Regions from separate parts of the Lysinibacillus sp. NPDC056959 genome, predicted to be linked through region 1. Evidence: riboswitches for the same ligand, from Rfam matches in the RefSeq annotation. Region 1 holds a riboswitch; the other holds the start of a gene.
What was found. Region 1 has a riboswitch for thiamine pyrophosphate ahead of thiT (energy-coupled thiamine transporter ThiT). Riboswitches for the same ligand answer to the same signal wherever they lie in the genome.
Positions count from the first base shown of each region.

Region 2: linked by a shared signal. The riboswitch ahead of thiM (hydroxyethylthiazole kinase) and the one ahead of thiT (energy-coupled thiamine transporter ThiT) in region 1 are both predicted to bind thiamine pyrophosphate.

Region 1 is NZ_JBHURE010000013.1:73,036-81,051, reverse strand. Features, by position in the region: gene ACFTQ7_RS15395 (GNAT family N-acetyltransferase) at 1-285, opposite strand, end outside; gene ACFTQ7_RS15390 (polyphosphate kinase 2 family protein) at 589-1,413, opposite strand; gene ACFTQ7_RS15385 (hypothetical protein) at 1,617-2,330, shown strand; gene map (type I methionyl aminopeptidase) at 2,356-3,111, opposite strand; gene ACFTQ7_RS15375 (DUF7010 family protein) at 3,519-3,959, opposite strand; gene thiT (energy-coupled thiamine transporter ThiT) at 4,307-4,867, opposite strand; TPP riboswitch at 4,998-5,105, opposite strand; gene ACFTQ7_RS15365 (magnetosome magnetite crystal formation protein family) at 5,232-5,564, shown strand; gene ACFTQ7_RS15360 (AAA family ATPase) at 5,771-8,016, opposite strand, start outside.
Region 2 is NZ_JBHURE010000025.1:21,235-29,250, forward strand. Features, by position in the region: gene ACFTQ7_RS20705 (cysteine desulfurase family protein) at 336-1,490, shown strand; gene thiI (tRNA uracil 4-sulfurtransferase ThiI) at 1,493-2,701, shown strand; gene ACFTQ7_RS20715 (alpha/beta-type small acid-soluble spore protein) at 2,855-3,070, shown strand; gene thiE (thiamine phosphate synthase) at 3,219-3,851, opposite strand; gene thiD (bifunctional hydroxymethylpyrimidine kinase/phosphomethylpyrimidine kinase) at 3,841-4,665, opposite strand; gene thiM (hydroxyethylthiazole kinase) at 4,665-5,420, opposite strand; TPP riboswitch at 5,506-5,604, opposite strand; gene mbcS (acyl-CoA synthetase MbcS) at 5,848-7,437, shown strand; gene sppA (signal peptide peptidase SppA) at 7,642-8,016, shown strand, end outside.

The sequences.
Region 1 (8,016 bases):
TATTAGATTATTTGTATCCGGCTCAAAAATACCGAAAGTAAACTCCCTCTTTGAGTCCATTAAGTATAAGCTTTCTTGAATTTTTTTATATTGAGCATTAATTGTATAATATTCAGGTCGTTGTAACGGTTCGTATGTGGACCAAAAATATTTATTGCGGCTTACGAGATCAGTTAAACTTTGTGCATCTTTTTCGTAAAATGTGCGAATGTAGCATTTATCCCCCTGAATTGATACCACATTTTCACCCTTTTTCCTCAATAGTCTCCAAATTTTAAGCACCATTTCTCCACACTTACCTTCCGATAATTGTCAATACGTTTTTAATGCCTGCGTTCATTTTATCAATGGTTAAAAAACAATTTGTAAATCTTCACCCTAACGTGTGGTTGATTTCCGTTCCGACTGCTCGTAACGAAGATCAACTTATATATGGTATAAATTGCAACAAATATCGTCCTCAACTTTTAGTAATAAGACCAATTTGTGGGTAAACACCCACGGAATTGAAGTTTTACTTTATTGTATGTAAAAAAAGATGCTGCTACAACTAAAACATCTCGTCTTGTTGTTACAGCATCAATAACATTATTTCACTTTTTGTTTTTTAGGCTTCTCTTCTAGCAATTCAAGGCTAGACGATTCAGCATCTTCTAAATGCGCTTTGTCTAAGACATTCGTTAAATGAAGGCCACGTTTTTTTGCTTCACGTTCGATATGTGCTAGTGTTTCTTGCAGTACCTGTACACGAGCATACTTTTTATCGTCTCCCGGTATTAGAACCCATGGAGCATTTTTCTTATCAGTCTTCTCAAACATTTCATTTGCAGCTTCTACATACAGTGGCGTTTTTTCACGATTTCGCCAGTCTTCATCTGTTAGCTTCCAAGACTTATACGGATCCTGCTCACGTTCTTTAAAACGTTTAAGTTGCTCCTCATCTGATACTTGAAGCCAAAACTTAATGACAATATAATCTCCTGCCGTTAAAATCTTTTCAAAATTATTCATTTCTTCGTATGCACGAGACCACTCTTCATTTGTTGCAAATCCTTCAATACGCTCAACTAATACACGACCATACCAAGAGCGATCAAAAATTGCGATTTGTCCATGCTGTGGCAGCTTTCTCCAAAAGCGTTGTAAATAATTGTAGCGAAGTTCATGGGGCTGAGGCGCTGAAATCGGGTGTACGACATAACCACGTGGATCAACACGTTCAATTAGACGCTTAATAGCGCCCCCCTTACCAGCAGCATCCATACCTTCAAATACTAAAATTAACCCTATTTTATTGTTTAATAAAAACTGTTGAGCATTTAACATTTCATACTGGAGTACTTTTAATTTCTTTTTATACATTTTCTTATCTAGATTAACTGATAGATCTAGATCATTTAAATTTTGAGTCATTAAAACTTCACTCCTTACATTTGTATACTTCCATTGTACTAAAGAAATATATAGATGCCCATCCAAATGGTAAATTGTAGATAATTTTAGCGAAACAACACGATACATTGTTGGAAATTTCCGTTATAATGAAAATATAATGTTACAGTCCTATACTTATTTGTCTTTTCCCTATACAATTTAACACGAAGGGAGAGGAAAACATGCCTCGATTTTTTTTGATGACAATCACTTACGTTGTCTCACTTATCCTAACCTTTTCATCCTATTTCATGAAAATAAACGGTCAATCTTCCTTAGAGATCTCAAATCGTTTTCCAGTAATATTTGCACCTTTTAACGTTAGTTATGTGATTTGGATTGTGGTTTACATGTTACTTGGTTATTGGTTAGTCATGAATCTAAAAAAGACATCTATTAAACAGACTGTTCTCTTTAGTAGCATATGTATCATGCAGGCGCTAGCAATAGTTGTTTGGCACCACGAATTATTTATCGTGTCAATCGTCAGTACGTTTATTTTAGTACTGTATTTATCTAAGTTGTACAAAACGTACCCTCTCAGCAATAACTCACTTACAGGTCGTTTACCCTTCTCGATTTACTTCGCATGGGTTACATTCAGCCTGATGACAAATGTAAGCTTCACGCTAACATCTTATCAATGGAATGGTTTTGGACTTAGTGATCCACTGTGGGCAGTTATTTTACTGACACTTGGGGTAGCAATAGCACTACATATTCGATTCCATTATTTTGATATTATCTATCCAAGTGTATTTATCTGGTCCTATATAGGGGTCGTATTACATAATGGTTTTGATGAGCTACTTGTGTCAACGGCAGCCTTGTTTTTATGTGGAGTGCTACTTGTCGGTATATTATTTATTAAAAAAAATCCTGCCTACCAAAAATAAATTGGTAGCAGGATTTTAGTTTTTTTTATTGTTCATCAAGTGAAGTTAAAATAATTGGTTTGTCTTTTGTAACGATAATTGAATGCTCGATTTGAGCAACTAATGATTTGTCTGGCGTAACGAATGTCCAGCCATCACCAGACTCCACAATATGCTCTGCTTTCGCTGAGATAAACGGCTCAACTGCAAGAACCATGCCTTCTTTCATAATTGTAGAATCCCATGCATCATAATAGTTCAAAATATGGTTTGGCTCATCATGTAAAGAACGACCTAAACCATGTCCCGTTAGGTTCATAATCACTGTTAAATCATTAGCATATGCTTCACGCTCAACAGCTTTTCCGATTTGGTTTAATTTTGATCCAGCTTTTACTTTTGTCATCGCACGATCAAAAGCACTTTTGGCTACGCGACACAACTTTTCTTTATCCTCATAGCCTTCACCAACTACAAATGAAATGCCTGTATCAGCAAAATAGCCGTTTAATGAACCAGATACATCTATATTGACGATATCTCCCTCTTTAATCACACGTTCACTTGGAATACCATGTGCGACTTCCTCATTAACACTAATACATGTGTATCCTGGGAAATCATACTCCCCTTTAGGTCCAGAAACTGCTCCAGCCTCAGCAAACATACGACCTGCAATTTCATCTAGTTCTAGTGTTGTTACACCTGGTTTTGTAGCAGCCTTCATTGCTTCACGAATTTCAGCACAAATACGGCCGATTTTTTTAAAGGCTTCAATCTCTTCTTGCGTTTTTACAATCATTTTTAACGTCCCTTTCATCTAATATCTACTATTTAATATAACATAACTTTCTATGCTTAAAACGCTAAACGCTTTAAATATTATATGCCATCATAAATTATAAAGTGCCGGAAACAGGCTTATCTCCATAACGTGAGATTGATTTCCGTTCCGGCTGGGCCCTTTATTGTTGCTGTCGCTACGCTTTCGCACAGATAAAACATTTGCCGCTGACGCTTCGCTTAACTCTGCTTTTTTATTTTCCGCTAACCGAATCTTTAACTAAAGCCACTTCTAACTACGCTCACCCTTTTTTCCTAAAGGCTGAATCTAACTATTTCACAGTTGAAGCATTAACAAAAAGCACCTTTATCGATGCTTTTTAAAAAGATTCAGTGGTTTACTGTTATTCAACTGACAATAGGCGCTTAAACATGACTGACTTTGAGTTCTCTAAGAATTAAAAGAACACCAATTCCATAAACAATAGACATCGCTAAAGGTACTAGGGTGAAAGCTTGACCAACAAAGAAGCCACCTAAAATTAGAGCAGAAAGACAGATTCCTAAAGTAACAAATAAATAAGCTTTGCTTTTATAAATCCATATGTAAGGCAGAAAATGAGAGCCTGCTAGTAAGCCAATTGTGAAGGGCAGGTATTCAGGTATTTTCATATACACAATTATAAATACAGGTATATAAAAAGCTTGAGGAGCTGCTACTATCCCACTTAAAGTACCTAAAGGGTTGTCAGTAGAGAGTAAATTAACCCCCAGAATTTTACTAATGACCATCCCAATAGGAAAAATGACACCTAAGCCAAATATCCAAATCAACCGTACAGCTTCTATTGGGAAAACTAAGGGCATTAGGGTGAAAATTAAAAAGACAACGGCGCCAGAAAGCAAAATGGGGTATCTTTTTTTGCTTCAAATATAATTTCTTTTTGTAAATTTTCAAGTGTTTTATCCATTAACGCACTCCCTTTCGTAAAATCGGCAAAAGATTTATATAATATACCATCCTCCAACTATTTTTACCATTGATTATTCAATAAAGTAATTTTTGGAATAATTGAAAGCTGTGTAGAAATTGCTTAGGAAGGGAAATTTAATTACTGCACAGTTTCTTGATTTAATCTGCCTTTATGTTTTAATAGCAACAATCTTTAACAGTCTAAAAATAAAACCCTTCACTCATGTGAAGGGCATAATAATTATGATTTTCGTTGCATTAATTGAGGTGCTGCCGTAAATAACAGAACACCGACAATCGCTGTTAAAATCGTTGCTGGTAGCATATATGTTCCATTATAGATGATTGAATAAACCCATGCATTTTGATCGCCAGCATACTCTGCGAAAAATACAGCGCCCCCAATGGTATGCGCTGCATAACGTAAAAAGCCCGCTAATACCGTTCCTAAAATAATATAAAGAGCCATTTTCTTTTTGTTTAAATCTTTTGCAGCCTCAAGCACTGGTCCACGTACAACGGCCGCTAAGCCAACTACTGTAAAGGCAACACCATAATCAAGTGTTCCTTGAAGCCAATGTATAATATAGGCGCCAAACATTGTTTGCATAATACCAATAAGTAAACCCGTTACCATGCCTGGAATAAGACCCCAGCGAAATGCTATTAACATTATTGGCACCATTACGAGACTAACAGAGCCTCCTTGTGCCCATACTTTAAAGGAAACCTGATCGAGCACAAGGCCAATCGCTGCGAATATCGCAATTTCCACAAGCATTAATAGTTTTTTATTGTCCATAATTATTCTCTCCTTTGTTCCGATGTAGGATACAAGAGCAGGAATAGAAATCAGTTGGCAAATATGTCCCTATCTAGCATCAATAAAGATAAAAAAACGATGCCAGGACAGAGCCTCACATCGTAAAAGTGTCGGTTTCTATCCACATCCCTACGCAAGCGTTAACTTACAGGTTCAAAGAGTTAAGGCATTACGTGCCCAGTCTCAGCTGACATCATCAGCTCCCCTTGTGGTCGTTACATCTTAATTTAGTTTAACAACCTCATTGTACGCAAACACTGTAACGATTACAACCTCTTCCACATTAATTTTTTTGAAACTTTACTGTTTTTCATGCGTAAATATTTAAAAAGGAGGTACAACTATGGAGAACAAAAAAATTTTATCTGCCTTTAGTTATCTAAGTATCTTTTTTGCACCCTTTATTGTGCCATTAGTCGTTTACTTTGTTTCAAAAGATAACGACGTAAAGAGTCATTCTCTTCGAGCACTAATATCACATTTAATCCCAGTCGCATTTGGAATAATATTTTTTGCAGTCTTTATTTTCTCAACTTTATCATTCAACACTTTTGAACCAGATTCAGGTAGTAGTTCTTTTCTTATCATTTGGTTAGTTTCATTTGTGATTTACATTCTTGCTTCAATCGGAATTGTCATTTGGAATATTATTCAAGCAGTTCGCGTTATCCGATAAGTTTCATTTCAACCTTGAACAGAGAGTACTAAAAGGAGCTGTTATTTTTTGAAAGTATCTAAAGTTGTCAAAACCGCCGTAAAATTAGCACCGATCGTTATTCCAATTGTTAAAAAAGTAATCGCTGCAAAAAAAGGAACAAATCCTACCGTAACTAAAAAGTAATAAAAAGGCGTATTTCCACACATCGGAAATACGCCTCTTTTTTATTTCACTTCAAAATATGTTTGACTATGTCCGTTCATTGTTTTTTCAACATGCAACACTGCAGGCATTGTAGCTTTTAACTCTGCAACGTGTGAAATGACGCCAATCATGCGTCCAGAATCTTGTAAATCAATAAGAGTATCAATCGCCTTATTTAATGCCTCTTCATCAAGAGAACCAAAGCCCTCATCAATAAACATTGTTTCAATACGGATATTACCTTGAAAGCTTTGAATGACATCTGCCATCCCAAGGGCAAGACTTAAAGAAGCATTAAACTTTTCTCCCCCTGATAATGTTTTTACATCACGTAATTGGTCTGTATAGGCATCATACACATCTAGCCCAAGTCCACTTTGCTTAGCATGCTTTTCTAAACGATCTGAACGTCGTAGCTCAAATTGACCGTTGGATAAATGATAAAGCCGGACATTTGCTGCCTCTGTAATTTTATCTAAATAATTGATTTGAATATAACGCTCAAAGGACAGCTTTTTCGCATTTTGCCCATTTAACATTGCATAAAGTTCCTTTACTCGTCCCGCCTCTTTTTCAAGTAAGCGTATTTCCAGCTCTGCTTCCTCTACTTTTTCGATAAAGTCTGCGCAAGCTTTCGCAAATCCTTCCATCTGCTGCAATACTTTAAAGGCTTCCTCATAGGTTACACGAAGCACCTCTAATTTTTCTTCCATTGCCGTTAAATCTTGTTTCTCTTGTCCTTTAAGGTGCTTCGCTCCCTCAGTAATTTGTACCTGTAATGTGTGGATTTGCATAGCATAATCACTGCAAGCCTTCCGTAAAGCTTCTATTTGCGACACGCTACGCTTTCCAGTAGCAAATTCTTCATAGCTTTCAAAGCCGGCTTCCTTCATACTTACTGAAAATTGCTCGCGCTTTTCATCCATTTTCAGCTTTAACTCCTCAAAAGCCTGTTTCGATATTTCGACGGTCATTCTAGCATTATTTGCTGCTTCCTTGGCAGTTTGCAAACTTTGTTGGCTGATAGTCCACGCAGTGTGTAAGGCAACCTTTTGAGAACCTATATGAGCAATTGCCTGCTTCAATGCATGTAGCGTCGTAAGATTTTCTGGAATATATTTTTGCTGTTCTTCTACAACTGCTTGTTGTTTAGTCAATTCCTTCGTCTTTTCAGCTAAATATTGCTCTAGCTTTAATTGCTTTTCTTGTAGCTGCTCCATTCGTGCACGATGATCCTTTTGTTGCATACGTACATCAGACAATTGATTGCTCACTACTTTTAAGATTGTAATTTGTTGCTCTATATTTTGTAAGGAAGCTACAATTTGTGCTTGGTTCGATTGATCAATCTCATTCGTTTCTAAATGTTCTAATGCCTCTTGCAGAAGATGCTTTGTAGAATTCAATAAAGCTTCTTTCTCTAAAAACTTGCGCTCATCATTAGTAGTCTTTACTCGCAAAGCTTCCACCTGTGCTAATTCGATCATCTCTAATTGCTCACGTTGTGTTTCGAGATGTGTTGTACTACCGCACACTGGGCAAGCCTCTCCATCCTTAAGCTGCTGTGCTAAAATACTTGCCTGACTCGCAATCCATTGTTGCTCCAACTTTTGAAGAGCTTTCTTACTTTCTTGATAGTGGACATTAGTCGTGGCTACATCCTGCTCTGCCACTTCAACTGCTCGAGTGTATTTTTCAACTTGCGCTAAGTATGATACTTGTTCTTTTAGCTTAGGTAACTGTTCTAAAAAACCTTCATATGGCTCAAGTTGTTTTTCATATTGTTCAACTGTTGTTGCTAAATGCTGAACTTGCATTTGTCCTGTTTCTACAATTTTACTATTATCGTCTACAGCTCGCTTGGCTGTTGTAACATATTGTTCAGCTATTTGCAGTTGCTGAAGATTATTCTCATACGCCTCGAAAGTTGGTAATAATGCTTGTAGCTGCAACTCCTGTTGTAGAACATGTTGGCGTTCAGGTTCCTTCGCCTCTTCAACATTAAATTTTTCCTGTGCTAGTTTTAACTGAGCTTCTGCGTTTTGTTGCTCTGTCACTGCTTGCTGACAGGATTGTTCTTTACGATTTTGCTCGGCACGTAAATCGACACATTGTTGCTCGAGTATAACAAGACGTTCTGCTTTCTCTGCTAATGCAATTTCACGTTCTTTTGCGCTATATACATCTTGCTCTTGTAGCAATGCTTGCAGACGGTTCTGACGATTCGTTTGCTCATCAAATTGCTCATTCAATGTTTTCGCCATAC
Region 2 (8,016 bases), on a different contig from region 1:
CTCTATATCGCTAATCCCCAAGGAGTCTCCCAATCTCCACTATTCAAATGACATATTTTTCAAATAACATGTCATCCAAAACTGTGAAATCACTTGTATGATACATTATCGTATTGAAGGAGGATTTCACCATAATAAATCCTAGTCATTTTTTATACTAAGGAAACGTTCATAGCAAGTCTTTAAGATGCCACTCTATAAAGGGTGGTTTTTCACATTAAAAGCAAACAAATAAGTGATTAAATTAGGATAATTGTTAAAGTTAGTAGTCAATCGCTGAAGATTGCGTTATGATAAATACCGTTAAATCAACGTTTTGAAAGTGTGTGATAATAATGGAAGTTAATACAATCTATTTAGACAACAGTGCAACAACAAAACCTATAAAAGAGGTTATGCAAGCATTTATGGTAGTGAATGAGCAGTATTATGCCAATCCTGCTTCCATTCATGCAATGGGTGTTGAATCAAACGAATTATTAATGCGTGCACGTGAGCAAGTAGCAGATATTTTGCATACAGACGCAAAAAATGTGCTATTTACATCAGGTGGTACTGAATCCAATAACACGGCTATATTTGGTTTAGCACGTAGCAACACACATAAAGGAAATCATATTTTAACAACTGAAATTGAACATCCATCTGTCCTAGAATCTGTGAAGCAGCTTGAGCAAGACGGTTTTGATGTGGAATACTTGCAAGTAGATGAAAACGGAGTTATTTCTTTAGAGGAGCTTCGCACAAAAGTGCGGAAGGATACCATTTTAGTAAGTATGATGCATGTAAATAATGAAATGGGCGCAATCCAACCGATTTTTGAAGCTGCAAAAATTATTCATGAATCGAGTCGTGCAGCTTTTCACGTAGACGCTATTCAAAGCTTCGGGAAGTTACCGATATCATTTAACGATGACGATGGTCCAGACTGTATTTCAATTTCTGGTCATAAAATTCATGGCTTTAAAGGTTCAGGTGTACTCGCATTCCGTAAAAAAATGAAATGGCAACCGTATGCACTTGGTGGAGGGCAGGAATTTGGTTTACGTAGCGGAACAGTAGCTGTACCGCAAGCTGTAGCATTATCAAAAGCAGCCCGGATAGCGATAGAGACGATGAATGACCGTGCAAAAAAATATCGTCAATGGTATGAAGAAATATGCACTCAATTACGTGGATATGGAGATGAAGTGCATATTTTATCAACACCAAAAGGAGCAGCACATATTTTATCTTTTAGTATTCGCGACTTAAAAGGTGAAGTCATTATCAATGCATTGCAAAAACGCAATGTAATTGTATCGACATCGAGTGCATGTTCATCGAAACAGACAAAAACAAGTCATGTTGTTGAAGCTCTAAATATCGATGAGCATTTTAAAAATGGTGTTATTCGTATAAGCTTTGGCGCGCATGTAACAGATGAAGATATTGTAAAGGTTAAACAAGTATTAGATGAAGTATTGACGGAACTTAAAGGAGAATTTTAAAAATGATTTGGAAAGAAATTTTAATTCGATATGGAGAGCTTTCTACAAAAGGCCGCAACAAGATGGATTTTATTCGTCGTTTACGAGAGAACATTCGTCATGCGTTTGCGGATTTAGGACATTTACACATTCGCACAGAGCGTGATCGAATGTTTATAGCCATTCAAGATGAAGCACAAATGGACGTACTATTAAAAGGATTACCTAAAATTTTTGGTATTCAATCATTTAGTCCCGTGGCTGCATGTGAAAAAGATATCGAAGCCATGAAAAAACTAGCCATAACAATTATGGATACATTTAAAAATGAACAGCTTACATTTAAAGTAGAAGTAAAGCGCACAGATAAAACATTCCCGTTAGAATCACATGCCATTCAACGCGAAATTGGTGGTTATGTATTACCACAATATCAAAATTTGTCTGTAAAGGTGAAGAAGCCTGATATCGAACTTCGTGTAGAGGTGCGTCATGATGCAACATATATGATGGCACAAGTTATTCCGGGTGCAGGTGGAATGCCTGTAGGCTCGAATGGTAAATCTTTATTAATGCTTTCAGGTGGTATCGATAGTCCAGTTGCCGGTTATTTAATGATGAAACGAGGAGTGCGCTTAGAAGCGATTCACTTCTTTAGCCCACCATATACAAGCCAAAACTCATTGGAAAAAGTAAAGGTACTTGCTAATGAATTAACGAAATTCGGAGCGAGTATACGTTTACACGTTATTCCGTTTACTGAAATTCAAGTTCTTATTAAAGAAAAAGTACCATCTAATGTATCGATGACAACTACTCGTCGTATGATGCTAAAAGTGGCTGACAAAGTACGTGAAGACATAGGCGCACTAGCTATTGTTACAGGTGAAAGTCTTGGGCAAGTAGCGAGTCAAACTCTTGAAAGCCTTACAGCTATTAATGCAGTAACGAACACACCGATTTTACGTCCATTAATCTCATCAGATAAATTAGAAATTATCGATATTGCAGAGAAGATTGGCACATACGAAACGTCTATTCAGCCATTTGAAGACTGCTGTACAATTTTTACTCCTGCAAGTCCAAAAACAAAGCCAAAGCTTGAAAAGGTTGAGCATTACGAAAGCTTTTCGGATTTTGATGAACTCATCGAACGAGCAGTGAAAAACCGTGAAGTTTACATTTTCCCGAAAAAAGAACAAGAAGCCGATAAATTTGCGGATCTTCTATAGAAGAAACTTGCGATTTCATAAGAGCCGACTCAAAAGTACATTTTGAGTCGGCTTTTTTAGTCTATTTCCTTCTGAGGTACAATTTACCTGAAATATTTTTGTATTAAAAATCTAAAATCGCACATTCTATATTCACAAGGAGGTGAGAAACACATGGCAAACAACAACAACCGCAGTTCAAATCAACTTGCTGTACCTGGTGTAGAGCGCGCACTTGATCAAATGAAATACGAAATTGCACAAGAATTTGGTGTTCAATTAGGAGCTGACGCTTCAGCTCGTGCTAACGGTTCCGTTGGCGGTGAAATCACTAAACGTCTTGTACAAATGGCAGAATCTCAATTAAAAGGTATGCCGAACAACCAATAATTGCTTAATTAGCAATTATTAAAATTAAAACCAGTGACCGTAAAAGGCACTGGTTTTAGTTTGTTTAAAATGTTTATTTTTTATCCCGTATTAACGGGGAGTAATTAAAAAACCGGATTGAAAGACACCCACTGATTAAAGTTTCACTTTATCCTACAAATGCTTTAAATGTAGAGACTGTATTCGGAATATCCTCACTTTCGCAAATTGAGGAAATAACTGCTATTCCATCTGCACCTGCTTTAAATACCGTATGTGCATTCGAGCAGTTTATGCCTCCAATTGCAACGATAGGCAGCTTTGGATATTGTCTGCGAACTTGTTGTAAAAATTCAGTTCCAATAGGCGGTTTGGCATCACTTTTAGAAGTAGTTGAAAAAATTGGACCAATTCCTACATAGTCAGCACCATATTGTAAAGCAGTTTTTAATTCCGCTTGAGAATGAACAGAAACACCTAGTATCATGTTGCCAATTTTTTCACGTACCATTGACACAGGAAAATCTTCTTGGCCAATATGAACGCCATCTGCTCTAAGTTTTATAGCGAGCTCTACATCATCATTAATAATAAACGGAACATGATACTGTTGACAGAGGTTTTGACATTTACGAGCAAAATTTTCATAGGCTTGTCCAGTAAGGGGATTTGGCCCTTTTTCACGGTATTGAAACATAGTAATTCCAGATTGGAGAGCTTTTTCTAATACGGTTAGTGGCTCCTGATTGAAAACATTACCTGTACCCATAATAAAATATAGCTGTAAATCGTCACGTTTCATGAATGATCACCTCGCAGGAATCCTTATACTGTTGATAAGCAAAATGATTTGTTGGACCATGGCCATTCCCAATGGATAAATCATGAGTTATTGCTAATTGAATAAATTTTTTAGCTTCCTCAATTGCCATTTCTATAGGTAGCCCAAGACCAAGAAAAGCAGTTAATGCAGCGGAAAATGTACATCCTGTACCATGCGTGTTTTTTGTTGTAATACGAGTAGATTGCATAGAAAATGATCGACCATCTTGAAAAAATACATAATCAGTAGCATAACATTTATCCTCTACATGACCGCCCTTCATAACGACGCATTGAACGCCTGTCTGTAATAAGATCTGGGCTACTTCGTTAATATCTGCTATAGAATTAATTTTTCTTCCGGAAAGGGTTTCGGCCTCAGGAATGTTTGGCGTTACAATTGTTGCTAAAGGTAGCAAATGTTTTCGTAATGCCTCAATTGCTTCTTGTTGTAATAAGCTCTCGCCACCTTTTGCGATCATAACAGGATCTACAATAAGGGGAATATTTACTTCGGCTAAAATATGTGCAATTGATTGGATGATTTCGGAGGAAAACAACATTCCTGTTTTAATAGCACTAATTGAAAAATCCTCGATTAGCGCTTTCAGTTGTTTTTCAACAAAGCTCACTTCAATTGGTAAAACATCTGATACACCCAAAGTATTCTGGGCCGTTAAAGCTGTAATGACAGACGTTCCAAATACTTTTAATTCCTGGAATGTTTTTAAATCAGCTTGTATACCTGCACCGCCGCCACTATCTGAACCGGCAATTGTCGTTACAATATGCATTATTCTTCACCTTCCTTTGAAAGGCGATGTAGTTCATTCAATACAGCAATTTGAAAATCGCCAATGAATCGAGTAGAAGAAGCGGCTTTTTCTGCTAATTTTTTATAAAGCGATAATGTTTCTAGTAATTGGTCAAACGGTTGAGCTCCTGCGGTGAAGGAGGCACAACATAGTGCACTCAATAAGCAACCAGTTCCAGTAACTTCTGTCATTTGTAAATTTCCACCCGTAACCCATTGCTGATGTTTGCCATCAGTAATAAAATCCTTTTCACCGGTCACAATAACAATACAATTGTATAGTTGAGCTATTTTCTGTGCCTCTAGTTCTATAGAAATTGAACCACTACCACTATCTACGCCTTTTTGTTGCCAGTCTACATTGGCAATTGCTGCAAGCTCTCCGATATTACATCGAATTGCCGCAAATTTTATTTCCTCCAATAATTGCTGTACTGTTTGTTTCCGGTAAGTCGTTGCACCTGCTGCAACAGGATCTAAAACAACCGGAATGCCAAGAACATTTGCTTTTTTCCCTGCAAGTAACATGGATTCTTTCATTCGCTCATTAAGGGTCCCGATATTGATCAATAAACCTGAGGCGATTGTGACCATTTCTTCAACTTCATGACCGTCATCAGCCATGACTGGTGAAGCGCCTACTGCTAATAAGCCATTTGCTTGGAAATTAGCAACAACATAATTCGTCATGCAATGAATAAGTGGATTTTGTTTACGGATCGTTTGGAATATCAATTTAAGTCCTCCTCGTTGGATGGACGTAAGCGTGCAAAAAAGGCTCTTTGCGTGCAAAAAACACGTAAAAGAGCCTTTCATCAGTAAGTCGATGTGAATTGCTCCCTACGTCAGTATTAACTAACAGGTTCAAAGGGTCAGGTTTTACCTTCTCAACTCTAATTGAGTCCCCCTGCAATTATGCTTTTAGTTGACCAAAATGTACCATATTATTCATTCACGTTCAATAGGGAGTTTTTTATTTTTATTCAGCAATTCTGTGCGAAAGCGATGATTACGCCAAGTTGAAATAAATAGAAGCAATACGTGACTGATGCCATATAGCGGGGCATGATAGTTGTCACGACTTTAATGAATTAGAGTGAATTCCATTGAAAATGATAAAAATTGAGTTTTATAATGGGCGTAACAAAAGGGGGCAATTGCCATGAAACGAGAAGATTTAATCGCACCAGAATGGTATAACATTTCAGAGGAAATTGAAAAGTATGCACAGGATCCTACCAAAAATGCATTATTAATTTATAGCGAAGACGAGGAAATTCAGTACTTATCATATACAACTTTACTTGAAAAGGCGAATCAGGCAGCACATGTATTTACCTCCCAAGGTTTAAAAAAAGGCGATGTTATTTTAGTCATGGTACCGAGGTCAGTGGAAGCATATATCGTATATATTGCAGCTTTGAAGGCAGGGTTAACGATTATTCCTAGTTCAGAAATGCTGAGAACTAAAGATATTGAATATCGAATCAATCATGCCGATGCAAAAGGAGTTGTTGCATTTGAGCCTTATATTGAACAATTTGATAATGTGGAAAATTTACAAGCAATAAAGCAATTTGTCATTGGTCATGCACATGAGCCTTGGCAACCGTTGCTTGAAAAAATGCAAGGCCAACCAACATCTTATATAAGCTCTACTCCAACTAAGTGTACAGACATTGCATTTTTAGCATATACAAGTGGTACAACAGGCAATCCAAAGGCAGCGGTACATACACATAGCTGGGGTTACGCACACTTGCGAACTACTGCGCCAAATTGGTTAGGGGTTCAAGAGGGTGACATTGTTTGGGCAACAGCAGCTCCAGGCTGGCAAAAATGGATTTGGAGTCCGTTCCTCGCTACTTTAGGAAGTGGTGCAACAGCATTTGTATACAAAGGTCACTTTGATGCGGCAACTTACTTTGCACTGATTGAAAAATTCAATATTAATATTCTATGTTGCACACCAACCGAATATCGATTTATGGCGAGTCTTGAAAATTTACAAGATTTTAATGTAAGTACAATACGTCAGGCTGTGTCAGCAGGTGAACCTTTAAATAGTGAAGTGATAAAAGTATTTTCCGAAGTTTATAATTTACAAGTACGAGATGGCTATGGACAAACAGAGAATACATTACTTGTTGGTACAATGGTAGGGATGGAGTCTAGAATGGGATCAATGGGCAAACCTACTCCGGGTAATACTATTGAAATTATAAATGATATTGGAAATCCTGTTGCGGTTGGGGAAGTTGGAGATATTGCTGTACACTGTGAAACACCCGCGTTATTTAAAAAATATTTAAACGATCCAGAGCGAACAAATTTACAATTTAGAGGCGATTGGTATATTACCGGAGATCGTGCATACAAAGATAATGACGGTTATTTTTGGTTTGAAGGACGTGGGGATGATGTCATTATTTCTTCTGGGTATACGATTGGCCCATTTGAGGTAGAAGATGCGTTGTTAAAGCATCCGGCTGTGAAAGAAACTGCCGTTGTTGCAAGTCCAGATAAGATTCGTGGAAATATCGTGAAGGCGTTTGTTGTGCTCTGTGAAGGAGAAGTTGGTAATGAAACACTTATAAAAAAACTGCAAAGCCATGTAAAAACTTTAACAGCCCCATATAAATATCCTCGTGCGATTGAATTTGTTACTGAGCTGCCAAAGACTTCATCAGGCAAAATTCGTCGTGTCGAATTACGAGAGCAAGAAAAAATCCATTCTATCACTCATCATTAATTTCCTAGGAAATAATGTCGAAAATCAAAGTTCCTGCTTTTTTATGAACTTTGATTTTTTTTATAATATTAGGTAATGTATTATAGGTTGAATAAGTTAAAGCTTTTGCAAAGTGTTGGAGATCAACTTCGTGTTAAGGCGATAAGCCATATTATTGCAATAAGTATGAAACAAATTATGATATTCATGAGGAGGCAGAAAAAAATGAATGGTAAAAGGTGGGCTGCTTTAATAATTGCAGGTGTGCTTTTAGTATTTTCATTAGGAATGAACACTATTTTTGCAATATTTAAATCAGATTTCTTTAGCAGTTTTGATAGCTTGGTTGCTGGAGACGACTTGATGGTATTAGAAGAGGTAAAAGAAAGCGGCAATATGGATAAACGTATTGCATATTTAAAGGTTGATGGTACGATTCAAGATGTTGGATCAAGTACATTATGGCAACCAATTTCTTATGATCATCAATTTTTCTTAAATCAATTAGATAATATTTTATATGATGAGACTGTGGAAGGTATCGTCTTAAGTGTTAATACACCAGGTGGCGGTGTCAAGGAATCAGCAGAAATATATAAA